2 regions of the Ornithinibacillus bavariensis genome follow, and region 2 is predicted to be linked to the other one. Evidence: a T-box and tRNA genes for the amino acid it is inferred to sense, from the RefSeq annotation. Region 2 holds a T-box; the other holds one or more tRNA genes.
What was found. A T-box is a leader RNA that pairs with one kind of tRNA and senses whether it is charged. The one in region 2 lies ahead of serS (serine--tRNA ligase), so its partner is inferred to be a tRNA-Ser.
Positions count from the first base shown of each region.

Region 1: it has a tRNA-Ser gene. The T-box ahead of serS (serine--tRNA ligase) is inferred to sense a tRNA for this amino acid. The anticodon was not compared.

Region 1 covers NZ_JBNPWZ010000002.1:171,832-187,705, forward strand. Annotated here, with positions in the region: gene HNR27_RS04700 (ABC transporter ATP-binding protein) at 1-890, shown strand, start outside; gene HNR27_RS04705 (ABC transporter permease) at 868-1,641, shown strand; gene HNR27_RS04710 (hypothetical protein) at 1,734-2,297, shown strand; gene HNR27_RS04715 (CotD family spore coat protein) at 2,400-2,813, shown strand; gene HNR27_RS04720 (SLOG family protein) at 2,959-3,513, shown strand; gene HNR27_RS04725 (GNAT family N-acetyltransferase) at 3,558-4,451, shown strand; gene HNR27_RS04730 (glycoside hydrolase domain-containing protein) at 4,518-5,387, opposite strand; gene HNR27_RS04735 (class I SAM-dependent methyltransferase) at 5,559-6,269, shown strand; gene HNR27_RS04740 (NUDIX hydrolase) at 6,281-6,772, shown strand; gene HNR27_RS04745 (nucleoside phosphorylase) at 6,779-7,531, shown strand; gene HNR27_RS04750 (DUF4177 domain-containing protein) at 7,712-7,909, opposite strand; gene HNR27_RS04755 (HIT domain-containing protein) at 8,008-8,334, shown strand; gene HNR27_RS04760 (HIT family protein) at 8,364-8,849, shown strand; gene HNR27_RS04765 (GNAT family acetyltransferase) at 8,874-9,773, shown strand; gene HNR27_RS04770 (zinc dependent phospholipase C family protein) at 9,773-10,375, shown strand; gene HNR27_RS04775 (hypothetical protein) at 10,958-11,506, shown strand; gene HNR27_RS04780 (DHA2 family efflux MFS transporter permease subunit) at 11,565-13,064, opposite strand; tRNA gene HNR27_RS04785 (tRNA-Thr) at 13,672-13,744, shown strand; tRNA gene HNR27_RS04790 (tRNA-Ser) at 13,759-13,847, shown strand; gene HNR27_RS04795 (RpnC/YadD family protein) at 13,997-14,827, opposite strand; gene HNR27_RS04800 (GNAT family N-acetyltransferase) at 14,971-15,486, shown strand; gene HNR27_RS04805 (GNAT family N-acetyltransferase) at 15,498-15,874, shown strand, end outside.
Region 2 covers NZ_JBNPWZ010000011.1:18,634-34,507, forward strand. Annotated here, with positions in the region: gene HNR27_RS15145 (HD-GYP domain-containing protein) at 1-692, shown strand, start outside; gene HNR27_RS15150 (YaaC family protein) at 779-1,726, opposite strand; gene guaB (IMP dehydrogenase) at 1,914-3,389, shown strand; gene HNR27_RS15160 (D-alanyl-D-alanine carboxypeptidase family protein) at 3,522-4,856, shown strand; T-box leader at 4,929-5,145, shown strand; gene serS (serine--tRNA ligase) at 5,199-6,473, shown strand; tRNA gene HNR27_RS15170 (tRNA-Ser) at 6,603-6,695, shown strand; gene HNR27_RS15175 (deoxynucleoside kinase) at 7,515-8,198, opposite strand; gene HNR27_RS15180 (deoxynucleoside kinase) at 8,240-8,884, opposite strand; tRNA gene HNR27_RS15185 (tRNA-Arg) at 9,073-9,145, shown strand; gene HNR27_RS15190 (hypothetical protein) at 9,955-10,434, opposite strand; gene HNR27_RS15195 (hypothetical protein) at 10,461-11,933, opposite strand; gene HNR27_RS15200 (hypothetical protein) at 12,007-12,360, opposite strand; gene HNR27_RS15205 (ABC transporter ATP-binding protein) at 12,344-13,033, opposite strand; gene HNR27_RS15210 (sensor histidine kinase) at 13,250-14,323, opposite strand; gene HNR27_RS15215 (response regulator transcription factor) at 14,320-15,030, opposite strand; gene HNR27_RS15220 (hypothetical protein) at 15,498-15,686, shown strand; gene HNR27_RS15225 (hypothetical protein) at 15,683-15,874, shown strand, end outside.

The DNA of each region.
Region 1 (15,874 bases), on a different contig from region 2:
CAGTAAATAAAGGGGAAATCTTAGGTCTTCTGGGGCCGAACGGGGCAGGAAAGACCACCACTATTAAGATGATCTGTGGCTTAGTTGTTCCTGATAGTGGAGCTATTACGATCAATGGAATTGATAATCAGTCAAAAAGACTTCGTGCTCAGGAGCATATTAGTGCTGTTCTAGAAGGAAATAGGAATTTATATTGGCGGCTAACCGTTCGAGAGAATATGGAGTATTTTGCTGGTAATCGTGGGAAATCAAGAAAAGAGGTCACTAGTCAAATTGAGGAATTGTTACACCAGTTTCGTTTGAAGGATAAAGAAAATGAAATGGTTAATCGACTATCTCGAGGAATGCAGCAAAAATTGGCTATTGCGGTAGCGATGCTTGCAGGAAGTGAAGTTATTTTACTAGATGAACCGACACTTGGTTTAGATATAGAAACAGGATATGAGGTTCGTGAATTACTCCGTGAAATTGTGAGGGAGCAAAAGAGGACAATTATTATTACCTCACATGATATGGATGTTATTCAGGATTTATGTGAGCGTACTGTGATCATTAATAGTGGAAAAGTTGTAACGAATGATCGAGTGGAAAATCTGATGAAACTATTTGAAGTAAGGGCATATGTAATTAAACTTGATGGGCATTTGAGTGAGGAGCAGCATCATCTGCTCTTAGAAAAATTCCCTCATCTAGTTTATACACCTGATACCTTCCAATCTACATTAGAGGTCGAGTTAACACAATCTCAAGACATTTATGAACTATTTGATGTACTGAAGCTAGAACAAATTCCAGTGGATACAATTGACCGAAAGACAATTAATTTTGAACAAGTGTTTATGAAGATAGTGAAGGGAGAGACACAGGATGCGGTTTCTGAACGTGCTTAGTGCCAATATTCGAAGAGAATTTATCTTATTGAAACGGTACTTACCGAATACGATTGCAATGCTTGTAACCTTTTATGTCATTTTCATTGGGATGTTTTTTGGAATTTCACTAATTGGAGATCCTACAACACAAGATGCAAATATCCAGTATGTCATTGTTAATTATATTTTCTGGTTTTTAGCGATGCTTGTCGTAAACGATATTGGTTGGCAGATTACAAACGAAGCAACACAAGGAACATTAGAGCAGTTAGGCATGTCACCAATGGGGATATGGAGAATTATGCTTTCAAGGCTTTTATCTACTACAATCGTTGAGTTTATAATAATTATTGGGCTTTTATATTTAAGTATGTTTACAGCTGGTCAGTGGTTAAACATTGATGTACTATCAATTTTACCAATACTAATTTTAACGTTAATTAGTATGTTTGGCTTGGGCTTAATTATTGCAGGCTTCACCATGATTATTAAGCAAATACAGGCATTCTTACAAATTTTGCAATTCTTACTAGCAGGTTTAACCTTTGTGCCATTATCGGTAGCTCCATTCTTAGCATTTTTTCCATTTGTAAAGGGAGTTGACATGGTAAGAGAGGTCATGATCAATGGCACTACCATTACCGAATTTGGTGTTGGTGATATTTCTATTTTAGTGTTCAATGGATTATTTTACTTTGGGATAGGACTATTTATTTTCTTACGTTGTGAACGCTATGCAATGAGTAAGGGCTTACTAGCACATTATTAAGGTTTACGATGGTATTCGGTCAACGACTAATACCATCTTTTTTTGAATCATTTTTCGTAATAGTTTCGTCATAGTTAAAGAGGGGAACATTGATGAAAATGATTCGTTTATATACTATTTTAATCCTTGTCACGGTAATAGTATTGTCTATTCCAGTGACTAGCTCAGGATGCTCATGTGCGGAAAAGCAATCTGTTGAAGGTGAGTTCATGCAGTCTATGGCTGTTTTTCGAGGAGTGGTTATCGGAATAAAAGATACTAGCAATTCTAAAAGGGTTCTATTTGATGTATTCGAGAATTGGAAAGGTGCTAATCAATCACAAATCATTATTCAGACAGGACTCCGAGGTGGGGATTGCGGCATTGACTTTCAAGTAGGTGAGGAATATTTAGTCTATGCAAGCGAACAGTTATTATCTGATTCTGACAATTATTTGTCGACTGGTATATGTGATAGGACCATAGCTGTACAATCCGTTGAAAATGATTTTGATATTTTAGGCCAAGGTATGTCTCCAACCAAAGATGTGGAATTGGAGAAAGAATTTAATAGGGTTTTTCCTGAGTGGATGGTAACAGGATTTTGGACATTTGTTAGCTGTTTGGGAATTGTTGGTGTTTGGGCAATCTGGAGCATCAGAAGAAAAGCGAAATAAAAATCTCAGCGAATTTCCTTAAAATTAGGTTATTGTCTGATACAAGTATCCGTCACTTGTCATAGGTTAATAGTGAACTTATCACAAGAAAGGGGAAACCATATGAGACATCGTTGTGGTCCACATTGTGGATGTAAGAAAACCATTGTTCATCCAACTATATGTAATGTCGTACAAAATTGCACCGAAGAATTTGTTGAGCATATCCATCCTTCTCATACAACTGTAATGAATCATCATCATATTCATAACCAACATGTATTCCCACACTCCACATCTGTTGTGAATACAGTTGATAGTTCTAATTCATTCGGAGGAGCGTTTGAAGTTCCATCTAGTCCAGGAGTAATGGGACCAGGAGTAGGACCAGGAATGCTGGGTCCTGGAATAGGTCCAGGCATGGGTGTAGCACCTGGAACTGCAGGAATGATGGGTCCGGGGATGGGCCCTGGGGGAATGATGGGTCCAGGCATGGGATTCGGCCCTACAGGTGTAAATCCAATGCTAGGAGGATAACTTCCTTGAAAAAGAGTCGACTATGGAGTCGGCTCTTTTTCATTGCTGTTTCCATCATAAAAAATGATATTTGAGGATAAAGTTTTATAAAAGTATGGGATAATGTATGTATTAGTTATTCTTGAAAAAGGATGTGCAATTCCCAATGAAGGTACTATCTGTTACTGGGTATAAGCCAAGGGAAATAAATATTTTTAAAGAAAATGATCCTAAGATTGCTATTATAAAGGCAGCGATTAAAAAACGATTAATCGGATTCATAGAGGAGGGATTGGAATGGATTCTTCTTTCCGGGCAAATGGGAGTGGAGCTATGGACAGCTGAGGTAGCATTGGAATTAAAGGAGCAGTATGATATTCAAATTGCTCTCATCCCACCCTTTGAAAATCAGGATGAGCGTTGGCCGGAGGATTTAAAATTTAAATACGAGGAACTGACGATGGTAGTGGATTTTTACCAGCCTCTGTACAAAGGTGAATATAAGGGACCATTTCAATTTCGCGCCAAAAATAAATGGTTGGTGGAAAAGAGCGATGGTTGCCTAATTTTAATCGATGAAGAATATCCAGGTAGTAATCGGTTTTTTTATGAAGAAGCAAAAAAGGCGAATAAGGATTACCCGATATTTTTGATAACCCCAATGGACTTAGATGATATGGTGGAAGAGCTGCGGATGGACGATCCGGATTATTGGAATTAGAAAGAATCATTTATATCGGAATAAAAATAAGGGAGTTGAGGTATATGAAGAAATTTCCTGTTCTTTATACCGCTAGATTGAGATTAATAGAAATTCATCAAGAATTTGCAAACGATATTTACGATATTCTCTCTAATGATGAAGTCACCAAATATTACGGTCGTAATAGCTTGAAATCGTTAGAGGAAGCAGAAGCAATAATTGATCACTTTCAATTAATTTTTGAAGAGGGTCGTGGGATGCGATGGGGCATTGCTTTGAAAGAGGATGATCAATTGATTGGAACTATTGGTATACATAATTATGTTCCTGGTATGAAAAGGGCTGAAATAGGATTTGAACTTCATCCAGAATATTGGAGAAAAGGAATTTTAACAGAAGCGCTTACTAGGGTTTTAGAATATTGCTTCATAGAGTTAGATATTTATCGTATCGGGGCAATTACTTATCCGGCGAACGATGCGTCCAATGGACTATTAAAAAAGGCGGGGTTTAAAGAAGAAGGAATTCTCCAAGGCTATCTTTATCAACATAATCAACATAATGATGCCTACGTACTCTCCTTATTAAAGCCAGAGTGGAGGAAGAAAAAGTATGAGCAGGATGCTCCTATTTCGTATACAGACCATTTAACAGAGATTGTTAAACGTTCAGAAGCAGCCGGTGATTTTGATAACCTCCCTGGAAAAGGAAAACCTCTTGATCTCGGCCCTAGCTTTCTAAACCCATCAGAGGCACAGCTGTATAAAACCTTAAAGGATAATCATGTTCTTCCAAAATGGGTTGAACTTGCCAATGAGATTGATAGATTGAAGGAAGGATTGATGGGGTTAGAAGGTAAAGATAGACGATTACTAATTAAAGAGATTAATAAAAAAATCAAAGCATATAACTACGCCTGCCCGCCCTCCTTGCAAAAAAACAAGGTGAGTGATTAAGGAACTAGTCTTAGACTAAGTCTGGTTTAAATGAAAAAGAAAAGAGTGGGTACAAACCCACTCCGACTACCATAGAACTTCGAGTATATTTCCGATAAATAGGTTTGTGTCAATATTGCAGGTTTTTCCTTCGATTGCGTATTGCCAGCCGTAGAGTTTGGAATTTTCTGGTCCTTGTGGATCATATTTTGGAGCGTCTTCCTTTGTGGTGATTTCTGCTTGAGGATAGGCTGTCCATACAATGGTATTCTCTTGTGCTTCCTTATCCATGGAATTGTAAGCTTTTAATAGATCACTATCTTTATCAAAAACTCCGTATACTGCCGGTTGATAGCTTGAGTCTGCTAGTGTTGTATACCAGCCTTGAATGAATTCTGCATCAACTGGATAATTTGGTTCAATATCTAAAAAAATAGCCACACCTTTTGGTACACCAAGCTTATTTGCCATAGCGATAGCATTTTTCGCATGTTCCACTCCGTTATCATGACCAGTTGCGTCTTCTACATGGTTGTAAACGATAAGGATTTTAATATTAGATTCATGCAAAAGTTTTACTTCATTACTGTCTAAGCCAGCGGAAACACCTTCTTTGTCTCCAAGATAGCGTCCCCATATAGTCGGTTTTCCATAGTTGTCAATAACACAGCCGAGGAAATCACTGTCGGTATACGTTGCAGAATCAACACCCCAATGAATTTCATCACTTTTATCATCTTGTTTGTTATCCTTATCTAAATTTTCTTTATCATTGTTTTTAGTAGCATCTTCCTTATTTTTGCTTTCTCTTCCTTCTACATTATTTTCTTTTTCCGCTATTTCGGAGTTTTGAGCTTTATGAGTTGTTTCCTGTGGCGTATAAAAGAAGTGAAGCAGGATGGGGATGGTAATAATAATCACCAAGCTTATCAGGGTAAAAAGTTCGTACTTTCTCATAGTTAAACCTCCCTTCTTCCCCTATAGCAGTGTATTTCTGGAAGGGACGATAGGTGTGGGCAATCTTCGAAAACAGCTCTAACTTATTGGAACTTTACTGCAGGAAAAGGGATAAAATTGTCGAAATAAATAGATAGAGGAAGAAATAAAACATAGAAGAGGAAATGCATAATGAATCGAATTGACCATATACGTAAAGAGGAAAAAGCTTATCACGATTTTTGTTATGACAACTATACTTTATTTGAAGGTGGATCTTGGTTGCATAAACCAGTCAGTACAGTTGTTGAATTATTGCCATTGTTTGCTAGCTATAAGAGGGTGAATGTTCTTGATTTAGGTAGTGGGGTAGGACGTAATAGTATTCCAATCGCGGAATGGATTCGAGAGGCGGATGTATTAGGCAAGGTTGTTTGTGTTGATTTGTTAGATTCGGCAACGGAAAAGTTAAGAACTTATGCTAAACAATTTCATGTTTCGACGCTTATTGAACCAATCAAATCCACGATTGAAAGTTATTACATTAAGAAAAGTGCGTTTGATTTCATTGTAGCTGTTTCAAGCCTAGAGCATGTAGAATCTGAAGTCGCACTGCATACGGTATTAAAAGACATGGCAGCTGGAACTAAGTCTGGAGGGATTAATTGTATTATTATTAACTCCGACCTTGAAGAAATTGATGTGGAAACTAGTAAAAAACTAGATGTAAAAGTGGAAGTGAATCTTTCCACTGAACAAATGAATCACATTTTAGAAAATAACTATAAAGGATGGACCGTATTAAAAAGTCTTGTGAAGCAATTAGAGTATAAGATTACTCGAGGTGAACGTGAGATATTGCTGAGAACGAAAGCCATCACCTATGTCGTAAAGAATAATTAGGAGCGGGTAGTATGGAGTCCATTTATGTAGATTGGGGCAATTCAACAGTTAAACTAACCTGGCTACGAGATTTTCAAGCTCCGCGAGAGTTAGTGACTAGTGCTCATGGTTTTTGCTTTCATGAGGGAAAGGTAATGCTAGTTGATTTAGACAATCGGGGGTGGGATATTCCAGGTGGACATGTAATGCCAGGTGAGACCCCAGAGGATGCCTTTAAACGTGAAGTGATGGAAGAGGGATATGTCGAGGGCGACTGTTTCTATTTAGGTGCTATTGAGGTAAACCATCGTGAGAACCCTAACTGGGATGGCTTGAGTCCATATCCAGTAGTTGGTTATCAAGTGTTCTACCGCATGGATATACATGTTATTTATACATTTAAGGCAAGGTATGAATCTAGTAGAAGGGCATTCATTAAACCATGTGATGTAAAAAGCTACTATAAGAATTGGCATGAAATCTACAAACATATCCTAGCTTATGCGCAATTAAAAGGAGAATGACAGACAATGAAACTATATGGGGACTTTACGAAAGAGGACTGGAAGAAATCATTAAAAATAGAGGAAAAATATATTCCTGAAACGTTTATTTTACATGGAGAATGGGAGCATCATGAAAATCTATTACTATGGAAAAATATTTTAGCTAATGATCAATGGCTACCTGAATGGAATACAGTAATAGGGGATCATCATGAGAGAAAAGTAGGTTTTTCTAATGTGTTTGGTGGACCATCTGCGGCTATTACTGCCCATCTCTTTGGAACATTAGGGACGGAGAAGTTCATTCAAACGGGCTATTTCGGCGGATTATCTCGTGATGTAAACTATGGAGATATTTTAATCGTTACAGGTGCATATATGGAAGATGGTGTATCCCAGTGGTATTCTCCAGGGGATACAATGGTATATGCAGATCATGATTTAATAGAAGCCGCTATAGGTTTCTGTGAGAGGAAGGGGTACCAATATGTGACAGGTTCTGTTTTCTCAACGAGTGCCATGTACATGGAAACAGCAGAAATTGTAAAAGGCTGGTCCGAGGACGGCCATTTTGGTGTCGATATGGAAACAGCAACTACCTTTGCCATTGCTAAATACTTTAAGAGAAGAGCAATTGGACTATTAAATTTATCTGACCATATCATAAACGGGGATACCTTCTATTCGACAACGGAGGAAATTAGTCAAATAATGGATGAGACAGATAGACGAATAAGGGAGTTGGCTTTATATTTATCCACATTAGACCTTTCATAGGAATTTTAAGGGAAGAAGCATTGTTCCCAGTAATAAAAAACACTAGAAGCCTATTATTCTACTATATATAATAAGGACAAGTAGGAGTCAAAATTATAGACTCCTACTTGTCCTTATTTATTTCTATTAAAGCTAGCTTCGATAAATGAGGAAAGGCTACCCTACTATATTTACTATCCGCTATTCAACTTTTCTTTTAAAAACTAATTGGTTACATGCAATAGAAATACTATCGTTAGAATCTCCTGCGTTTGGAATGATGGTAACCAATTCCCACCCATCTCTTCCGTATTCATTTAATTCTTGTTCAAACTCTTCGCGGTCTGCAGTGTTGATTGATAGAGTCCAAGTCTCAACTAGGTATTCCCATTTGATCAATGATATCCCTCCAAAAGATGATTTTTGCTTTAATTTCCATTTTATCATATCCTAAATATTATAATATTTTAAAATCATTTTAACAGGGGGACATTATATTGACTAACGACTTTTATTGTGACGAAGTACTTAGCGGAAATACTATAGTAGAAAAAGTGCACGAAACTGAAAATGTTTTGGCTTATTATCACACTCGACCTGCATATGATGTTCATATTGTCGCTATTCCCAAAAAGCATATTCCTTCTTTAACGAACATTGAATTAGAGGATCAGGCTATTTTATTCGAATTAATAAAGGTAATCCAAAAGGTAGCAGCAGAAGTTGAGAAGAAATATGGTGCATGTCGGGTAATTACAAATTTAGGAGAGTATCAAGAATCGAAACATTTGCATTGGCATATTGTTTCTGGAAAGAGAAAATAATTCGTAATAACGAAGAAAGGGACTAACAAATGGTAAGAATCATAAAATTGTCTAATGGTGAAACCGTAGAAGTAGAATGTCTAAGCTGTGAAATTGTAAGTGGCGCAGTCCAACCTGATGGAGGAGTAGTGGTGGAAACGGAATTTTTTCACGCTCATCAGGATGTCGCATACCCAATTAAAGGGTTAGTCATATTAGCATCCAAGCGTCATTTTACCACTATGGATGAAATGTCCGAGGAAGAACAGCTTGATTATATTCATTTACTAACTAGAATTAGGAGAGCACAGCGTGAAATTTTAGGAATCGAGAATGTCTATTACTTCTATAATGAAGATACTACCCATCATTTTCACACGTGGATGGTACCAAGATATAAATGGATGTATGAATTCGGCCGTTCCGTAGAATCAGTGAGACCCGTTCTTCTTCATGCAAGAAATCATATGAACAATAAAGAAAATGTTCACGAGGTTAAACAAGCGATCCAAGCTCTACAGAAAGCATTAAATTAAGGCTGGATTAGCTAAGGAGAGATAATGGAAATCATTATAAAAAAATACAATAATTCATATAAAGAGGAATTAAGAGAACTTATAATTCAAGCCAATGGGGAATTAAATCTTCTAAATTTAGTAGAAGGCAATCGTAGTACTAGTAAAGGTTCATTTATTGCTCTACAAAAAGAGAAGATGATTGGGTTAATTACTTCATGGAAAAGTATTTTTCATCCATACTGTACTTACTTTCGGTGTATTGCCCTACCTGAATATTTAGATTGTCTTGATAGGTTACTTGCCGAAATGGAAGGTAGCCTTAGTAAGGGAGATTATCCTCTACAAATATCCTTAGATGAGAATTCCATTTTAGGCAACTATTTTAGCAGGCTTAATTTTAAAATCATCAGAAAAACCTATTTGCCATCATTGGATTTATCAGTGTCATTGCAAGGAATGCTTCCCGTAGCTCTTCAACAAATAAAATCATTAAGAGAAATAGAAACAAGGCCAGACATTATCACTCAGCTAACAAAACTAGTAAAACGTAACTATGAAGAAACCCATCTTGTAAATCCCGTAGCTGATTTAACGTTAGATAAATGGAAGGAAATGATTTGGGCTGAGGATATATTGCTGGATGGAAGCTATGTTTATCTCAATGAAAAGGGAGATGGAATATTAGCATATTCATTTCTACATAAATCAGACCAGCAAGGGACTGTTGAATTAGGATGGTCTGGGGCAAGTGATTTATCAGAGATAGACATACTCTCTATACTTTTGGAAAAACAAATCTATTATTCTCAATTACATGGCTACCGTTTCCTTGAAGGAGAATTTGATACTACAAGTCCTTATGCCATGCACATGCTGAAATCTAAACCATTCCCAAGAGAGCCAGTTTTAATAACGTTTCAAAAAGAGAAGGAGAATGACTAATGGGGTCACGAATTATGCACTTAATCGTAGCTACTCAAATCGCTAGACAATCTACAATAATGGATAAGCATGCATTTCTAATCGGTGGAATTGCACCTGATGCCGTCTACCCAAAAACAAGGTCACATTTTTATAAGGGTAATGAGGATGATTACACAACCTCGATCGATTTTAACGCTTTTCTAGAAAAATATCCCCAACAAAGTGACTATATACTGGGGTATTATACCCACCTTATTGCAGATTATATTTGGGTAAAAGGTTTTTACCAAGGTTGGTTGAAAAATCGAATGGATCAAGATAAAACCCTTTTGGAGAGATATCACCATGATTTTAAGGTTTTGAATGGTAAATTACTGCATTATTATCAGATTGATACAAATATTTTAAAGGACTTTCAGCTAACATCCATTCATGACCTAGAGGAGGTTAAGGTAGCGGATGTAGAGAAATTTATTCCTTATCTTATTGAAGATATCCATTATCCTCAAGAAGATCTGGAAGCAGCATTAAATGTATTTACCTTCCAACAGATTATTGGTTACGTGGAAACATCGATTGAAGTCGGTATGATGAGGTTGAAAGAAATAGGGATTGGATAGTTCGAGAAAGAAAGGCAACCCCATTTAAATCATTTATGAAGGCATTATCCAAACAAGCTTGGCTGAAAAAATAGATTATTTTTATTTCCTCTCCAGATTTAATGGCTATTCCAGAAGTAAATATTGGTATAATTGAAATGACACTCCAGAGGATTTGATACGAAGTTGAAGATTATGGACGGTTTACTAAAAAAGATTTTGCCAATTAGCTAGATGACATTAATGAGAAATGATACTTTCGGACTATTAATATAAATATTTTCCAATTATTTGAAACCTTTTCACGTCCATATTCGTCTTATATAGAAGAGAACTATTATTTTATTATCCCACAAGAAACTATATTGATTTCCAACTTTATTAGAAAGGTTATTTGCTAAAGGTTGGACGAATGTCAAATTTTCACTATGTTAATGGAATATATTATACCTTCCAACTAATGGATAAGATCCCACTCTATGGATTTACATTGTAGTATTAATCATGAATGGGATTTGTTATTCCTATTACAATAGTGATCTATTTAATTCTTCAATACGAGAAGGGTGGGGGGAACGGTACCCTGATATCAGGGAGGCGAAAATGAAGAGGTTACTTATAATAATGCTGTTTGGTATCATATGCTTAGTTGGATGTTCATCCAATACCTTGCAAGAGGCAATAAGTGATAGTGTGTATGGTAAATTTGATAAACCGGAAATTTTGTACCAGAATGATGATATTGGAATTGTATTATTTTTGACCAAGAATGAAAAAGGAGAATTTATTATTTGTCAAAGCTCCTATGAAAAAAATGGATTAGATCGTTATAATTTGGTCACAAGTGGTGATCAGATGATTCCGATAGAGCTTGGCAAGAAGTCGGAATTTATCACGCTAAATTCAATCGAGGAAAAATCTGGTGATTCATTTAATGTTATATGGGGTGGGATATTCCATCACTCAGGTGCTAAACATGTAGCGTATAAAATACATAGTACTGATGAAGGGGCAAAGGTATTTCAAAATAATGTAGAAATTAATAAAAAGCATGTTTTTGTCGATGTGATAGAGGAGCCCATTTCAGATTCTTATACGATAACATTTAACATTCTAGATAAAGAAGGCAATATATTGTTTACTTATAATTAATAAGACCCTTTTGAAGCTCACAATCCAAGGTGGATTCATTCAAAAGGGTCTTTCTGCTTTATTTACTTTTGGTATTATTTTCTGCTTCAGGCTGGTTAACAGGAACTCTTTTAATGAAAAAGGCTAATATTAATGCTGCAATTATAATCAATGAAGATACGAAGAAGGAGAAGTTTATCCCATTCAACATTGCGTGATTGACAAGTTGTGATTGCACGTCAATTGCAGAGCTTCCTGTATCAATCATACTTTCGTCAATCGGTCCCTTCGTTAACTCTTCCAATTTTGCCTCTGTTCTTTTATTCATGACTGTAACTAATAAAGCTGATCCAATTGCACCTGATACCTGTGATAATGTATTATTCATTGCAGTTCCATGCGGATATGCTTGTGGTGGCAATTGATTCAAACCATTTGTCATGACAGGCATATTGACCATGGACATTCCAAATGAACGAATCGAGAATAAGATTGCTACGAATGCAAATGAAGTCGTCAAGGATAACTTACTAAATTCGTAGGTCGTAACCAGCAAAATGAGTAATCCGATAATGGATAAGGTTTTTGCACCGTACTTATCAAATAGTCTACCGGAAATAGGAGACATAATTCCCATTACAATCGCACCTGGAAGCATTAGTAAACCTGCTTCTGTTGGTGAAAATCCTCGAATCATTTGAATGTAGATTGGCACTAAAATCATCCCTGAAAACAATGCCAGTGAAATGATAATCGATATTGCGGAGGATAGCGCAAACATCGGATATTTAAAAATCCTAAATTCAAGTAATGGCTCTTCAAGTCGATACTGTCTAATAATTAACGAAATAACACCGATTACTCCAGCGATGATAGTACCATATACTTGCGGATTACTCCATCCTAGGTCTCCGGCAACACTAAATCCATATAGGAGTCCACCAAAACCAATACTAGATAATAGGATGGATAGCACATCTAATTTAATTTTACGCTGCGGTGTAAAATTCTTAAGTTTGAATATCGCATAGACTAGTGAAAGAATAGAGAAAGGTAGTACAATGTTAAATAACATTCTCCAACTATAATGTTCCACAATAATTCCTGATAAGGTTGGTCCTAATGCCGGTGCTACAATCATAACAAGCCCAAATACTCCCATAGCCTGTCCACGTTTTTCAATAGGAAAAGCAACTAACATTACATTCATAAGTAGTGGCATCATAATAGCTGAACCAGATGCCTTAATCATTCGCGCTACAATTAATACGCCAAATGTAGGAGATAGGCTTGCAAGTAATGTGCCAAGTGAGAATAAGCCCATTGCTGTTATAAATATCGCGCGGTTTGAGAATCGCTGAATGAAGAATGCACTTGCAGGAATTAGGATTCCATTTATAAGCATATACCCAGTTGCTAACCATTGAGCCTTCGATGGACTAACTCTAAATTCATCAATAATAGAAGGTAATGCTACATTTAAAAATGTTTCATTTAGTATGGCCACAAATGCTCCAATAAATAATATCGCTATTATTCCATAAGGGACTTTATGTTCCTGTGTTTCAACTTTAGTCATAATATTCTTCCTACTTTCTTTTTTCAAACTAAAAGCACTTAAGTATTTTATACATATAGTAAAATCTTTGCAACAGATAAGGTAAGCTATTAATAGAAAAGATTTATGTTTATAAATAATGCTAAAAATAGGTCTTAGAATTTTCCCTATCAGGTGAGCAAAACTACAATATCCTTCATTACTATGTTAAAACATAGGAAAATTAAAATTTATATTGAAGTAGTCATTACAACTATATTGCCACCATTATTGTCTATTTACTTATCAGATTAGAATATGAGGATCAAATAAATCAGAATCAGGTTTAAAAAGTTTGCAATAAAATTTATAAATTTATAAAGCTGTAGAAATAGAAGCTGTGGTTCATAACATCTAGTAGCTTTTATAATGAAAATAGGGAATATAGATTACCAATAATTTTTACTTGAAATCATCCAAGGATAGGAGTATTATTTTCTTCGTAAGTTATACTAAGTATCCTAGCTAATATCGTAAACCTGCTACAGAGGTTCATGTATTCTATGAAGTACAGCACTCAACATCCATGGGTTATTTAGAAAGTGCAGGGAGCTTTATGTTCGGAGTATATCATGAATTTAATAACTATGCTGGTGTAGCACAGCTGGTAGTGCACTTCACTCGTAATGAAGGGGTCGGAGGTTCGAGTCCTCTCACCAGCATCATTCACTATTATGGAGAAGTACCCAAGTGGTTATAAGGGGATGCACTCGAAATGCGTTAGGGGCTTTATAGCTCGCGTGGGTTCGAATCCCACCTTCTCCGTTAGGAAAATACTTAAGAGTTCAGCCGTATCCAATAGGATACGGCTTTTATATTTTTTCTACAGAACTTCCGTCACTAAGCATTTTTTATTTCGTAAAGACTATTAGTGAAACCTTTTTCTTGATTTTAAAAGTACGTGTTCTTTTCAATCAATGTTTTTTAAATTTATCTAGATTTCCTGTTGATGTTGGGAAAAATTCAGATATATCAAAGTTAATTTTATCTGCTCCCCCCATTCCAACTAAATTGCTCAATTCCTCTGTTAGTATCGATTGTAATTCTTCTCGTGTTGGGAGTAAATAATCGATGAAGTAGAATAATGAAGAAAGGTATTGTTTGGATTTGTCTTTTTGCTGGGAGAAATGTCTTAACACTTGAACCATTAGCTTACGTTTTAAGATGTATCTTTTCAAATCATTATTTTTTGTTTCATTTGCGTAGATTCCTGCTAATACTGCAGCCGAAAATGGATTCGATGACTTTTGAAGTTCATGAATATCCTGTTCTAAATAGTTATACACGTGGTAGTGATAGATGATACTTGTACCATAATAATGATAGTCAAAGTAATTTTGTCTGCGATTTCCCTTCGAGTTTGTAAGAATGGCAATGGCGTATATTTCACGATCGTACTTATCATATATTCGATAGAAATAGCGAAACATTTGTTTTCGAAATGCTCTATCTGCCTTTCCGTTAATCTCAATATGTATCAATAGCCACTTTTCGTTTCCGTTTACAAGTGGCACTTTAATAACTAGAACAGCATAACTTCTGTTTGATCTATAATCTAAAATCTCTTGAAAAAAATCCTGTTGTAGAAAGGTTACTTCCTTTGAAAAATTGATTTTCTCATGCAGGAATGGAGCGAAAAATAGAATAAACTCCTCAAACAATTCACTTATAAGCTTTTTCCAAAGTCTATCATAATCTGGAGAGCCATATGTCGCTTTTTCCTCCTGTATGACGGGAGATAGCATTCGGTTTCACGTCCTTTTTCTTCTTATTATATAGGAACATATATTTGCAACCAATATTTTTTTGAAAGCATTTAATTTTTTTAAAGGGTTTTAGTCGCAAAAACTAGAATACTAGAATAGGAATTTTATATGGGGGAATGGCTGTGATAATTCGTTTGTTAGAACCAAACGATGCTAAGGAATATTACGATTTACGTTTAGAGGCATTGCAAGTAAATCCAGAAGCCTTTTCTACGAGCTTTGAGGAAGTAATTACAAGCCCAAATATAGTTGAACATTATGAGAAGAGCTTTCGACAGACAAATACCTATAATTTTGGTGCATTTCAGGAAAATAAGATGATCGGAATGGTAACATTATTTCCCGAAACAAAAGAAAAATTAAAACATAAAGCTAGTATTTTTGCAATGTACGTAAAACCCGCATATAGGGGACAAGGTATTGGAAAATTACTTCTTGAGGCTGCACTTAAACAGGCATACGAATTAGGCGGTCTATCTAAAATTAATCTGTCTGTAGTATCTAATAACCATGAAGCAAAGGGACTTTATCAAAGGTATGGCTTTAAGACATTTGGATTAGAAGAGAAGGCACTTATGGTTAATCATGCATTTTATGATGAAGAATATATGTCACTATGGTTATCTAATAAAGAATAGAGGGTAAGAAATTGGAATTGACAACAAGTAGAATTAAAGAAAATACTGCAATTGAGATCCTAACTTGGAAATATGAAAAGCCGTATGATTTTTATAATAATGTTCTATCTGGCGAAGCTATTTTGGAGTTGATGAGTAATTCTTATCGAGCAGTTCTTCATAAGGAAGAGGTAATCGGTTTCTTTTGTACAGGAAGAGATGCACAAGTACCTAAGGGGCATGAGGTTAATGCCTATGCTGATTCTTGTGTGGATATTGGAATTGGCATGAAACCGGAATTAACTGGTAAAGGAATAGGAACCATTTTTTTACGGTTTATTTTACAAGAAGTTTTACGAGAAGCAAAAGGCAGTATACGATTAACGGTGGCAGAATTTAACCTTCGAGC
Region 2 (15,874 bases):
TGTATACACTTCATCACTTTGCAAATAAACAGGATTATTTTTACCATCATAGTGTATCCGTCTCTATTTTAAGTGCCTATTTAGGTAAAAAAATGGGCTATTCAAAAGGCGAATGGTACCAAATTGGGTTAGCGGGATTACTAAGTGATGTAGGAATGGCTAAACTGGGGAACTTTGCTTTTTACAAAGAAGGGCAGCTAACAGATGAGGAAAAACTGGAGATTAGAAATCATCCAACCTTTTCGTATCGAATGGTAGAACATATTGCATCGATCCCATATTCCGTTAAACTAGCTGTATTACAGCATCATGAACGCATGGATGGAAGCGGATACCCACTAGGTCTTTCCAATGAAAAAATTCACCGATATGCTAGAATTATAGCTGTTAGTGATATTTATCATGCGATGACGTGTGAACGTAGCTATCGAAAAAAGCAGTCTCCTTTCAAAGTTATCGAAGAGCTTCAAAAGGAGCAGTTTAGTAAAATTGATCCTAGGGTTGTACAAGTATTCGTTGATGCCATTGCTAACTTTTCCATTGGCACGAAGGTTTTATTATCGAATAACCAGGTGGGGGAAATTGTCTTTATTGAACAAAATAACCCTACAAGGCCAATTGTAAGACTGGAGAATGATGAAATTATTACATTAAGCAATAGTCTTTCATTGTTTATCAGTGAAATTTTGTAATAGGGTTTAATTCCTTGTAAGGATGCTGTATAGCAGCAAGGAATTGGACTCTTTTTCTATATACCTTCTAACCATAACTTTACATATCATCCTTTTAGGAAATGTGAACCAATGATAGAAGGTATTTTCCTTTGCGTAATCGTTAAAAATCCGGTTATAAAAGGAAAATCAATATCCGGTTTTGTAGTGAGAAGTTCTCCCCACCATTCTGCTTCATAACGGGATAGCATACTGAGATTATATAAAATTAAATAATGAACCATTACTTCGGATATTGGAAAGAAAAGGTTACGGTCTGTTGGTAGGAAGATAGCGTTATCCATACCAATTTGAAATGGTCCTGACCGTCCTGTTAACGGTTCTTTCAGCTCAATAATGATATGTTCCGGGGTAAATTTTGTATGAATAATGGTAGGCAGGTATTTAGCTAATTTAGTAATCAGTGCATTCTCTGTTAGATGATAGGCATCACATAGATTTTTTGGTAACCGTAATATGGCACTCCCTGTTGTCCCTATTTTCGTTAGATTAATGATCTTCTCAAAATGAAAATATTGGGTAAGCTCAGGAATTAGGCTAAGAAGTGACCTCATTGATACTTTTTCAAAGGGAATTTTTTTAATCTGAAAAAGGTGCTCAGAAAAGTATGGAAATAAGCCATTATGTTGGATTTTAACTTCATCCTCCAGAAAGCTATAATTCTTTTTCTTTCGCTTTCTCGCTGATACACCATGTGCTAAAACAGTCGTTGATTCTGGGTAATTCGTTCGTTTCGTTAGTAACAGAGCTTTTAATAAATGTGTCATTCCATAAAAAAACATGACAGGCTGTAGGACCGGATCTAATTTTTCACCAGCCGCATAATATCTTAATCCATGATCGAGGCAATACATAAATACATTACAATTCTCATAGCTTTTTTTTTCTGCATCCATTGGATTGATTTTTTGATAGCATTGATACAAATAATTTTGTGCTGTCTGCTGTGATTGCAAATAAGTATAGATGGAAGCAATATTATCGTTAACGAACATAAAATAACCCTTCTCTTTTACCGAAAAATTAGAAAATAACAACTTCATTTTTTCAATTATCCCTTATTGAAATACTTAATAGGTTGGCGTATTGTAGAAAACAATAGATATGACATATAGCTTTTCCATCTAGAAAAGAATTATTCTGTAACTGTTTACCTACGATCACAATAAAGGAGGATATAAAATGAGAACAGATAAGTTTGCAAAAGAAGGGTTAACCTTTGATGATGTATTACTATTACCAGCGAAGTCAGAAGTTTTACCTCGTGAAGTAAGTGTTAGCACTATTTTAAGTCCGAATTTAAAGCTGAATGCGCCTATAATAAGTGCTGGAATGGATACTGTAACAGAAGCGACAATGGCTATTGCTATGGCGAGACAGGGTGGCCTAGGGATTATTCATAAAAATATGTCCATCGAAGAACAGGCAGAGCAGGTTGATCGGGTAAAACGCTCAGAAAGTGGCGTAATTACCAATCCATTCTTTTTAACACCAGAGCATCAAGTATTTGCTGCAGAGCATTTAATGGGAAAATATCGCATTTCTGGTGTTCCTATTGTGAACAATGAGGATGAGAAAAAGCTAGTAGGAATTATTACGAATCGGGATTTACGCTTTATCCAGGATTATTCGATTTCTATTGCAGATGTGATGACAAGTGAAGATCTTGTAACAGCACCAGTTGGAACGACACTGGAAGAAGCAGAGAAAATCTTACAAAAGTATAAAATTGAAAAGCTACCTTTAGTAAATGAAAAAGGTGTTTTAAAAGGCTTAATTACGATAAAAGATATTGAAAAGGTGATTGAATTTCCAAATGCAGCAAAGGATGCACAAGGACGTCTACTTGTTGGCGCAGCTGTTGGTGTGACAGGAGATTCGATGAAACGAATAGAAGCATTAGTAACTGCTGGTGTAGACGTAATTGTCATTGATACAGCACACGGTCATTCACAGGGTGTAATAGAGCAGGTTAAAAGGGTACGAGCTGCATATCCAGAACTAGATATTATAGCTGGGAATGTTGCTACCGCTGAGGCTACAAAGGCATTAATCGAAGCTGGAGCAACCATTGTTAAGGTCGGAATTGGTCCAGGATCGATTTGTACAACCCGTGTTGTCGCTGGAGTTGGTGTACCGCAAATAACAGCCATTTATGATTGTGCAATTGCTGCGAAGGAATATGGTGTACCAGTAATCGCTGATGGTGGTATTAAGTATTCTGGAGATATTACGAAAGCAATTGCTGCTGGAGCACATGCTGTTATGCTAGGAAGTCTTTTTGCTGGGGTATCGGAAAGCCCAGGCGAAACAGAGATTTTCCAAGGAAGACGTTACAAGGTATATCGGGGAATGGGATCTGTAGCAGCAATGAAAGCTGGATCAAAGGATCGCTATTTCCAAGATGCTGAGGATACGAAGAAGCTAGTACCTGAAGGAATTGAAGGAAGAGTTGCCTATAAGGGGCCATTAGCAGATACGGTTCATCAATTAATTGGAGGCTTACGCTCAGGAATGGGTTATTGCGGAGCACCGACAATTGAGGCACTACGTACAGAAGCACAATTTATCCGTATTACAAATGCTGGATTAAGAGAAAGTCATCCACATGACGTACAAATAACGAAAGAAGCACCGAACTACTCCATAGAAAGCTAAATTTACCAAATAATTCTATAAGGATGGGCAATTTGCCCGTCTATTTTTTTATACTAATCTATGATAAAATACTAAAGGTGTTCTAAAAACAGACATAATGAATGTAAATACAGGGGTGGAGGTTTAAAAAAGGTGAAACAGATCTATTCAAAATTATTTATGGCGTTACTTGTTGTACTAGTCACAACAGCATCGTTAATTAGACAACCAATACTTACACAAGCAGCTGAATTAGAATTAGATGCTGAGTCAGCCATTTTAGTTGATGCAAAAACGGGGAAGGTCTTATATGCGAAAGACCCTGATATCGCCCTTCCACCAGCAAGTATGACAAAGATGATGTCAGAATACCTTGTGTTGGAAGCAATTGAAAATGGGGAAATTACTTGGGAAACCACAACCCAAATTAGTGATTATGCGTATAGCATTTCTGCTAATCCAGAGTTTTCCGGAATCGGATTAACGCAGGACAAAAACTATAGCGTAAAAGAACTATATGAAGCGATGGCTATTTTCTCTGATAATGGGACAACGATCGCACTTGCTGAATTAGTTTCCGGTTCTGAGGGAGAATTTGTTAAGCGCATGAATAAGAAGGCTGAAGAAATGGGCCTTCCAGATTATAAATTTGTAAATTCCACGGGACTAGACAATAGCTCCCTTGGTGAAAACCATCCAGAAGGTACAGATCCGAATGGAACAGATCTTTTATCAGCAAGATCACTTGCGCTTCTAGCCTACAATTTAATTAACGATTTTCCACATGCACTTGATATTTCAAGTAGAATTGAGGATGATTTTGAAGGTTATAAGGTAGAGAATTTAAACTGGATGCTTCCGCATAAGGCAACCTATCTCAAACAATTTTATTATGAAGGCATGGATGGATTGAAGACAGGCTATACAGGTTTAGCTGGCTATACATTTACAGGAACTGCTGAACGCAATGGAACACGTTTAATCTCTGTTGTGATGCGTACAGATAGTAAAGCAGCTCGTTTTGAACAAACTGCAAAGCTAATGGATTATGGTTTTGGAAAATTTACGTATAAGGAGCTTTTCCCTGCTGGTTATCAGTTGAAAAAGCAAAAGACACTTCCAGTAGCAAAAGGTAAGGAAAAAACAGTAAATATTTCACTTAAAGAGGGATTCACCCTACCGATTAATAATGGGGATGAAGAGCTCTATAAAGTTGAATATAAAATAAATAAAGATAAGCTAAATAAAGATGGACAATTAGTAGCACCAGTTAAAAAAGGTGAGAAAATTGGTACTGCTGAACTCGTGTACACTGGTGATAGTGATTACGGTTATATCTTTAATAGTGATCATTTATCAGTAGATTTAGTTGCAGATGAATCAGTGGAAAAATCAAACTGGTTTATGCTTACACTGGGTGCAATCGGTGATTTCTTTAGTGGAATCTTCTCAAGCATCGTGGACACAGTAAAAGGTTGGTTCTCCTAATTATTAAGATTTTCGTATGAAAACTTGCATCTTAGCAAAAAATTAGCTATGATATATCTTAATTAAAATGAAATAAAAGTTATGATAGGAAATAGTAATAGTGTTGCTTACCAAAAGAGAGTCGATGGTTGGTGAAAATCGATGTAGGTATACTATGAATCCATCCTTGAACTGGTTTACCGAACCATAGTAAGTAAACCCGGATTCGTACCGTTAACACGAATAGAGCCGGAAGAGATTTCTCTTCAACAAGGGTGGCAACGCGGGAATATAAACTCTCGTCCCTATTTTGGGATGAGGGTTTTTTTGTTATTTTGTAATAATTTAAAGGAGGAAATGATCATGTTAGACATGAAGTATTTACGTAATAATTTTGCAGAGGTTAAAGCGAAATTAACTCATCGTGGTGAAGATTTATCAGAGCTTGATCGATTCGGTGAACTCGATGAAAGACGCAGGGAGTTAATTACGAAGACAGAAGCTTTAAAGGCTCAGCGAAACGAGGTAACCAAACAAATTTCCCAGCTGAAGAAGGAAAAGAAGGATGCTGATGCGGCTATTAAGGAAATGCGTGAGGTTGGTGACAAGATTAAGGAATATGATGATGAGTTACGAGATATTGAAGCTACGTTAGAAACAGTCATGCTATCTATTCCTAACATTCCACACGAAAGCGTTCCAGTTGGTGAGGATGAAGAGGATAATATCGAAGCAAGGAAATGGGGAGAGGTTCCTAGCTTTAGCTTTGATGCTCAGGCACACTGGGATATAGCCACTAATTTAGATATTCTTGATTTTGAAAGAGCTGGAAAGGTAACAGGCAGCAGATTTGTGTTCTATAAAGGCCTTGGAGCAAGACTAGAACGTGCACTATGGAGCTTTATGATGGATCTTCATTCCGAAGAGCATGGTTATGTCGAGATGCTACCACCAACGATAGTTAATCGTACTAGTATGACTGGAACAGGACAGCTACCAAAGTTTGAAGAGGATGCATTCAAATTAGAGGATTGGGACTACTTTATGGTTCCGACAGCAGAAGTACCAGTAACGAACTACCATCGCGATGAGATTCTAAATGCTGAAGATCTCCCAACTAAATATGTAGCATTTAGCGGCAGCTTCCGTTCAGAGGCTGGTTCCGCTGGACGCGACACTCGTGGGTTAATTAGACAGCATCAATTTAATAAAGTAGAGCTTGTACAATTTGTTAAGCCTGAGGACTCTTACCAAGTGTTGGAAGAGCTAACAGGACATGCAGAGAAGGTATTACAGCTATTAAAATTACCATATCGTGTCATGAGCATGTGCACAGGTGATCTAGGCTTCACAGCAGCTAAAAAGTATGATATTGAGGTTTGGATTCCTAGTCAAAACACGTACCGTGAAATTTCCTCTTGCTCTAATTTTGAAGCCTTCCAAGCAAGACGTGCTGGTATTCGCTTTAGAAGAGAGGCAAATGGTAAGCCTGAATTTGTTCATACCCTAAATGGATCAGGCTTAGCAATTGGTCGTACAGTGGCAGCAATTCTAGAAAATTACCAACAGGAAGACGGAAGTGTCAAGGTACCAGAAGTATTAATTCCTTATATGGGTGGCAAAGAAGTCATTCAATAATAGAGAGGGGTTTTCCCCTCTCTATTTTAAAAATTATCGAAACAATTTTTTATTTTCATTTGGCGAAAAAAGTAGGCAAATCTCATTGACAATGAAATTTAATTCCTGTATATTATTATTTGTTGTGATGGAGGTATACCCAAGTCTGGCTGAAGGGATCGGTCTTGAAAACCGACAGGCGGGTCAAACCGCGCGGGGGTTCGAATCCCTCTACCTCCTCCATTAAAAGCGCATAAATATTGGAGATATAAAAAACCGTTACTTTAGTAGCGGTTTTTTTATTTGGAATTAGATTTATGGAGATTTTTAGGGCTGTATATTGAATTATAGTTATAAATGTTATTTTGGATTGGATTGTAGAATGAAATGATGGATAGAGGTGTTCTAGGCGTCATTTTGGATTGGAATGTGGAGTGGAATGAAGCATAGCGGTGTTCTAGGCGTCACTTTGGATAGGATTGCAGAGTGAAATGAATCATAGAGGTGTTCTAAGCGTCATTTTGGATAGGATTGCAGAGTGAAATGAATCATAGAGGTGTTCTAAGCGTCATTTTGGGCTGGAATGTGGAATGAAATGAAGCATAGCGGTGTTCTAGGCATCATTTTGGATAGGATTGCAGAGTGAAATGAAGCATAGAGGTGCTGTAAACGTCATTTTGGATTGGAATGTGGAGTGGAATGAATCATAGAGGTGTTCTAAACGTCATTTTGAACTGGAATGTGGAATGAAATGAATCATAGAGGTGTTCTAGGCGTCATTTTGAACTGGAATGTGGAATGAAATGAAGCATAGCGGTGTTCTAGGCGTCATTTTGAATTAAATTGCAGAATGAAATGAAGCATAGAGGTGTTCTAAGCATCATTTTGGCTAGGATGCTCAGTTTGAAATGAAGTATAGAGCATAATGACATTCAATCATAAATAGTGAACTGTGAATCTTTATATAAAAGGCTTTTCGTCAGGTATTAATTTATCAATATTCACCTTTAAATAGAGCTAAAATAAAAAGATGATATACCGAAATGATATATCATCTTTTTATTATTTTATTAGTTCTCTCGTTTCCCAGCGTCTGGACTGCTGAATGAAGTGTCCAATTTTTTGTAAGATCGGTTCAATGGATGTTTCCTCGTCCATAAGATCATAATCGGAGATGTTAATTCTTAGGATAGGGCATGCATTAAAGTTATTAATCCAGTTTTCGTAGCGTTTAAACATTTCTTCCCAATAGGAAATTGGTGTGCTTTTTTCCATTTCACGGCCACGTTCTTGAATCCGTTTGAGTACTTCTTCAAATGAACCCTCTAAGTAAATTAGTAAATCAGGATGTGGAAAATAAGGTGTCATGACCATCGATTCAAATAAACTTGTATAGGTTTCGTAATCGGTAGGTGACATGGTGCCTTTTTCATAATGCATTTTTGCAAAAATACCGGTATCTTCATAAATAGATCGGTCTTGAATAAATCCGCCACCATATTCGAAAATTCTCTTCTGTTCTTTGAATCGCTCTGCTAGGAAGTAAATTTGCAAATGAAAGCTCCAGCGCTCAAAATCTGCATAGAATTTTTCAAGATATGGGTTTGTATCCACCTTTTCAAAGGAGGTCTTAAAATTTAAAGCATCTGCTAATGCTTTCGTCATGGTTGATTTACCAACCCCAACAGTACCAGCAATTGTGATAACAGCATCATTAGGAATATTATATTTTTCTCGTAAATTCATCCTTAATCTCCTTTAAGAGTTAGTTACTTATAAGAACAGTACTATTTAGATATGGTAGTAAAATGATTTAGCTGGTTCTGAACCTGTGAAATAATAGCATCTAAATCATTTTGATACTTCACAAAATCTATTTCATCCCCATTAATACGAATTACTGGTATTTCCGGGTGCATAATTTCAAATTCATTCATATATGATTCATAATCTTGAGCGAGCTGAGCTAAGTATGATGGTTTTATATTTTGCTCAATTTCCCTACCCCGCATCTTGATCCGTTTTAAAATGGTATCAAGACTGGCATGTAAATATATCATCATATTTGGTACAGGCATATCTTGTGTTAAAATGTGATAAATTTGTTCATATTTATCAAACTTATCTTTTTGAAGTGTACGTCTTGCGAAAATCATATTTTTAGAAATATGATAATCAGAGATCACAGCCTTATTTTGTTTTAAATATTTCTTTTCTATATCCTCCAGCTGCTTGAATCGATTACATAGAAAAAACATCTCTGTTTGAAAGCTCCACTCGTCAATGTCATCATAGAACTTCCCAAGAAATGGGTTCTCCTCTACAATTTCTCGTAATAAATGAAAATTAAAATGATCTGATAGCTTATTTGCTAATGATGTTTTACCAATCCCAATTGGTCCTTCAATGGCGATAAATGGCACCTCAGCCATCCTAGTTCCCCCAATCAAAATACTACTTACAGCATATAATATCTTATCATTTTATCATAATCGACAAAAGTCTTCTATATCGTATTGAAAAGGCCAGGCAGTAATATTTGGTATTCATTCTAGAGAATATTTTATTTTTGAATTTATTTTACAGGTTCTGTATAATAACTTATGTCCTTTTATTTTACGCCTTCGTAGCTCAGGGGATAGAGCATCGGTTTCCTAAACCGTGTGTCGCAGGTTCGAATCCTGCCGAGGGCATTGTGAAGACCTTGCTGTGGCAAGGTTTTTTGTTTTGTTTTGTAAATGAAAATTAGACTTTCTATTAATCGGGGAAAATTATTACTTTAAAAGTTATTGAGACACTTAGAATTCATTTTGTTTATAAGTATAAAAAGACCATTTTCTCCTTTACAAGAGGATTATCTGTAGATTTGCATCTATAAAAAGAAAAACACGTCCTGTTATACGTGTTAATCTTACTAATATATTATATTTATCTTTCTTTAAGTCTAACAGAAAAAGAGAACAAAACGAAGACGAGCCCAATTATCAAGAAAAACCACACATAAAAGTTATCAAAAATCCCAGGCATAGCAGGTTCTATTGGAAACTCACTTTTCCCCTCATCAAAACTATAAATCGCAAACACCAAAATTGATAAAACCTTTCGAAGGTGAACAAAATCCCACTAATAGCTAGCATATCAATTCCAGAGAAAAAAATAGACTTCTTCATGTTTACTAGCCACTCCCTTTATTTTTCGGACAAAAATCTTTTATTTTACTTTTAATTCGTTTAACATAATCTAATTCCTCTTGAAGTTCAAAAATACGAATAGGACGTATATATTCCTTGCTTTTCATAACTTTTCCTAAATGTTTTATATTTAGCCCATTTTCATAAAGGAGATGCCCTAACAGATAATTACTACTTATTTTTATGCAGTGGTTAATCCCTTTTTCGGATAGACCAATAGGTTCTATGGCTTTTCCTTCTAAAGTAGAGCATGAAAAGTGATGATAGTGTTTCCTAAGTAAGGAAATACACGGAGATTATGCTCATTTCAATCAAATCCTCCGCTTACTGACTCCATGGAAACACCATTGGACGGCAAACAGATGGGACAGTAGAACAAGAAGCAATCCATATGCTGTAGTCATAAGAAGAACTCCTATTGCGTCAGGTTTTTGTAGGGCGACGACGATCATTACGAGTATTATCCCCGCAAGCAGTTCCTTGATCACGCGACTTTGTAGGATTCGCATCCACGACTGTCCTGCCAACCGCAATGGGAAGTCACGCTTCGCCTGTAATGTTGCAGTGATCAATGCACGGATTGCAGTAGCAACACTGAAAGCAACCGCCAGTACAAGCAGAGAAAGGAACTGTAACCACACAAGGTATGCGGCAAACTGTGCATGTAGTATTCCCTCTTCAGCAATATAAACAACCTCTAGTTCTCCTTTAATGCCGCGATTGCGTAGCGACTGAGCATCAAGGCTGTGTCGTTCTAATAAATGTTTCGTAGCTGTTACACCAGTGAACATTATGTTGTTACTCGAGATCATGGATGTTAAGGTAGAATCATTAAAGGTTTCATACAGCGAGGGAACGACAGCGAATAGGACATCATCTCCAAAGTAGAGACTTCCCCCCCTCCCCCTTGTGCCACTGGAAGTTGGGAATCCTTGACTGGTTGGAAGAATATTAGTTGTTCCAATAGATTCTTGGGATGACCTTCTCTCGATAAAATATTAATCTGTTCTTGGACTTCATGAACAAGATCTTCTGAAATGTTGTGGTGCGAAATAGGCTCTACAATCTGTTGTTGCTCACCTAAAGTGATTAAGTCAAGCCAACGCTGGTTTACGAAAGAGACGGCGGAGTACTCACCGAAATCAACGGATGGCCACATTTCCTTCGTGAAAGTATAAGAAAGTGCCACTGATTGAATAGATTCCGCATCCTTTACCATGTTGCCAATCATTGCTTCCGTGTGATCCATTTCGTCATTGTCTGTTGCGAACACAATCGATACTTGGTCTGCAAGTCTCTTCCACTGTGCCATTTCAGCCGCCTTAGCAGATGAGTGTTGATATGCAGACCAAGCAGGGGCCACCGTAGCTACCACTAATACGAATGTTAGAGCCTGGATCAGAATCGCCATCGAACGGAGGCTTTTTACAGTTGGTTGTCTAGTAGCGAGCATGGCAGCACTTGGCCATGTAGATGCAGACATAATAAATGCAACAAATAGGGAAATGGCAATAACTATGACTTGCAGACTAATCAGTACTTTGAGGAAGACGCTAACGTACATCCAGCCATGAAAAACACCCACATAGCCTGCTGCTACTATAGCTACAGTCCCAGCCGAAATAAATAATGCCCCACCAAACGCTGTAAGGTCCTGCATCAGAATTCGTTTAGTTGGAGACCCACCCAGAACCCGAAGTGCACGTCCTCGCGCCCTCACTGATAGCCAAAACAGTGCTAGTGATGAAATCAGCACAAGCGAGGCAAGAATTACGGTTGTAAATCCCTTTTCCTGAACCACGAATACAAGACTATCCAAGATTGAGGCATCCCTGCGGCTAACATCTACACCCGCATCCCTCAGAGTGTCCTCAAGTTCACCCAAACGATCTGTACTGCCAGTCACGAGATATAACCCATCAGGGTAGGAATTGGCAAGCTGATCTTTGCCAACAATTTGACCTGTATCGTTACCGTTGAACCAAGTAAACGCATCAGGCAAAGTTCCATCGTTAAGCATTGCAAAAATCTTGCCATCTCCCTCCTTGGCCAGATCTGGGGCAACCTTGACTAGTCCAAGCTTTAGCCGTGTATCGAGTTCTTCTAGCTTTGAAAATGCTTCAGAGATAGAGAAACTTGATTCCTTGAAGCTAATAGTTAGCCTACTGTCGCTCCCAATAGCTTGTGGAAATTCTCGATCATATAGGTCGGTAATGATTGCGGCCAGCAGTGCAAGTAAAGTAAACAGCGCTGCCGAAACGGCTACTATGATACGTTTGTACATATTCATCTCTCTTTCCCCCTTTTCTTTTTCCATGCGAGAGAAAATGTTTAAGGTTAAGGCTAACTAGTTGAAGCTAGGGTTAGCGTTTCTCCAAAAGAACCGGAGCCCCAAATCCTTCACTGGTGGAGAACAGTTTGTCTATGGCATCACGCTCTGATTTTGAATTGTAGCTAACCAAGACGAGTCCCCGTTCCGGATTATTTGGACAAGGCTTACCCAATTCTACTTTAATCCCATCTCCTAGATTTTCTATTTCTTTGGCGAGCTTTTCGTGATTGTCCAAAGCAGCCATTACCTCTGCAACGGTCGGCAGTTGGTCACATGGCGGATGCGTGTCCTTTGGCGCTACCGGTATCCAACCGTTAAGAAAAGAAAAGGATCCTACTACCAGTACTAAACCAATACCGATAATAATTTTAGAAGTTGTTTTCATAATTATCCTCCTTGTCTTCTTTAATGAAACGAGCTTTGGAACCGACCTGATGTAAGACATTGCACGCATCAATCATCTCGGAATCATGTGTTGACACAATGACTGTCCGACCACGCAGAGCGAAGTCCGTAAGCAGTTTGATGACCATCCGCCGATTACCGGCATCAAGCGAAGCAGTTGGCTCATCAACAAAAAGGACATCAGCATCCTTGTAAATAGCACGGGCCAGGGCAAGCCGCTGCTTCTCGCCTCCACTTAGATGTCCGGCCAACTCATTTTCTCTACCTGTAAGACCCGTTTCTTCAAGTGATTGTATCAACTGTTCTTTATTTCCAGAGACACGCCTTCCAATGATGCTCGCTTGCATAGTGACATTGAAGGCAACTGACTCCTCATCCATAATGCCATAATCCTGAAGTACGAAGGCCGCATGATCTCGCCAAAATCGACGTCGTGCGGTGGTGCTATACCTTGTGACATCGTTCCCGTTAATTCGTATGCTGCCCTTATCTACTGGGAGCAATAATCCTAGGGAGTGTAGGAGTGTAGTTTTTCCCGACCCACTCGCACCCACGAGGGCAGTCATGGTACCGGGCTTACAATGAACCGACTCACCATCAAGTACAAGGCGCCCACCAATTGCTACTGAAATATCTTGAGCTTCAATTAACATTTGCACCACCTATCAAATTCGACATCAATTGCTAGCATAGTAGACATTACTTTGACCGTTTGATTCAAGTCGTTCTTTTTTTGACTAAATAAGGATTTCTTCATTTGGTTCATTCCTTTCAACTCAGTAATGGATGGTTCGTCACGAATAATTCGTTTCTATACGTAATATAGAACAAAAAAATAAACACCATTGAAATGGTGTCTTAACAGAATCTTAATTTTTGAAAGGAAATGATATCTTTATCCTCGTTCCTTTATTGCGCTCACTTTCGACTTTAATATGCCCTCCTTGTTTTTCAATAAACTGTTTAGCAATGGACATTCCCAACCCTGACCCGAGATGGGACTTGTCTGTCGTTGTCCCTCGGTAATATTGATTAAATAATTGTTGGATTGTTTTATCATCCATACCGATGCCATCGTCTTTAATTTCTATTAAAGTTGATCCTTCTAATTTTTCTATCGAGACAGTAATCGTTGTTTCACGGGGATTATGATAAATAGCATTCATAATGAAATTTTCTAATGCTCTTTTTAATAATGTCTGATCAATAGATAATAAAATATCGTCTTCATCCTTAACATTTAAATGAATAGGATAGTCAATAGCCATTGGGTACTGACGAAGATCGTCCAAGACATTTTTTATAAAAGTAGCTAGATTGATAGTACGAAAATCTAATGGGATTTGCATTTTATCAAACTCATACATAACACTTAAATCATCAATTAACTGTTCCATATATAATGATTTTTCTTCAATAATTTTAGCAAAATCCTTCATTTCTTCTTCACTCCATTTATGCTCGGAGCGGAGCATGGCTGCATAACCTTTAATGTAGGATAACGGCGTTTTTAAGTCATGTGTCACTCCAGAGGTCCAGTTCTTCCTTGTTTCCTCAAGCTCTTGTCGTTCTTTCTCTGCTGCATTGAGTTGTTGTGTTAGACCATCGAGCTTTGATGTAAGTTCCAAAAATGGACGAAACCTTATCTTGTTTAAAGAAAAATTCTTAATCGTATCAGGCTTTTTAAAGATCCCAAGGGATAATTGATCAATCCAGCGTATAAAAAAGAAAAGAGGCTTTCTGATTTGACGGTCGATAATCAGACCGATCAGAATAAGTATTCCAATCAATAGTATTGGGAATAAAATATATGTCACCAATCCATTCATTCCTAAAGGGATATTCAATAGTGAAAGGACTGAAAAACCGGTAATAAAAAAAATAACACCAGTGGTTAAAAAAATGATAATTAATATCAATGAAATCTTGGTTTCTAATTTCATTGGAGACTCCTTTGATTTTCATTACTTAGCATGTAGCCCAATCCTCTCACATTTTTTAAATACTCTGGATTTTTAGGATCCTGTTCGATTTTTTGGCGTAGGCGACTAATATGGACCATGACCGTATTTTCTTTCCCCACTATACTATAATCTCCCCAAACTCTTTCATATAAATGGTCTACACTAAAAACTTGATTGGGATGTTGGCACATAAATTTTAGTAAATGGAACTCCTTAGCTGGGCAATTTACCTCTTTTCCTTCCACAATCAACCTTGCTTGGTCATAATGTAACACGAAACGCTCTGTTTCAAATAGCTGAGGCATCTCTTTTATTGCTTTCCTTTGACGATGTAGAATGGCTTTAATTCGGGCAGCTACTTCGAGGGGATTAAAAGGTTTTGTTATATAGTCATCGCCACCCATAGAAAAGCCGGTTAATTTGTCAATATCTGTCGTTCGCGCTGTCAAAAAGATAATGGGTACATCTGATATTTCTCTAATATGTTGACACAAATCAAAACCGTTTGTATCTGGCAGCATGACATCGAGCAATATCAGATCAATCTTTTTCTCCTGTACCGTTCTCAATGCTTCAGCACCGGACTCAGCCTGGTATATCTCTTGAAATCCTTCCTTATCTAACAACCGTTTTAGCATTTTAATTAGTCCTACTTCGTCTTCAATAATGAGTATACGTTCGTTCACTTTTTCCCTCCTCGACTGTAGATATCATATACCAAACATATAACAACTAGAAAACACAGTATTAAATATCTCTGACTTATCTGTTTTGAAATCCTTCTTACAAAGAGATACTTTTCACATCTCTCTTTCATCTATTAATTTAGGTTAATCATTTTGTCAATAGATACCTCGTTTATTACTTATTGTATCAGTCCATTTAAGAACTAACAAAAAATGGGTTAGGCTTTTTCTCTACACGATAAGAATACTGTTTAAATCCTGTCCATAAAGAAGAGAATTGTTCATTTTAATCCTTCCGTTTAACCGTGTATCATAGATTCGAATGCAGCCGAGAGTACATTATAATTCTATAAGATTAGTTAACGATTCAAAATCTTTTATACCCTCACAAATAATTGTTGTATACTAAAAGCACCGGAGTGGTTCAAATTCGGTGCTTTTTATTATGGAAAAATTGAGGTGTGTAAATGACAATAGCAATCATTTGTTTAATCGTTTTTGCGATTCTTGTATTCCTAGTATCGTTTAGAGTTAAAAAGTTTGATGCAGAAGCAAGCTATGAAGAATTAAGTACGAATCAAACCGTAGAATTTTATAAAATAAATAAACGGCTAAAGGCTTTGGAAGAAGAATTATTAGTGGAGTATGAAGAATGAGAGATTTATTACGTGGTATCTCCATAGGCGTTTTATTTGCTACAGGAATACTAGCATATGCCTATTACACAAATTCCCCAAAGACTAATGTAGTAGAAAAGGAATACACAATAGAAGATGCAATCACTTATTTACAAAAGCAAGATTATGAGGTTATTAAAAAAGAAAATAAGGTAGAGTCCAATACA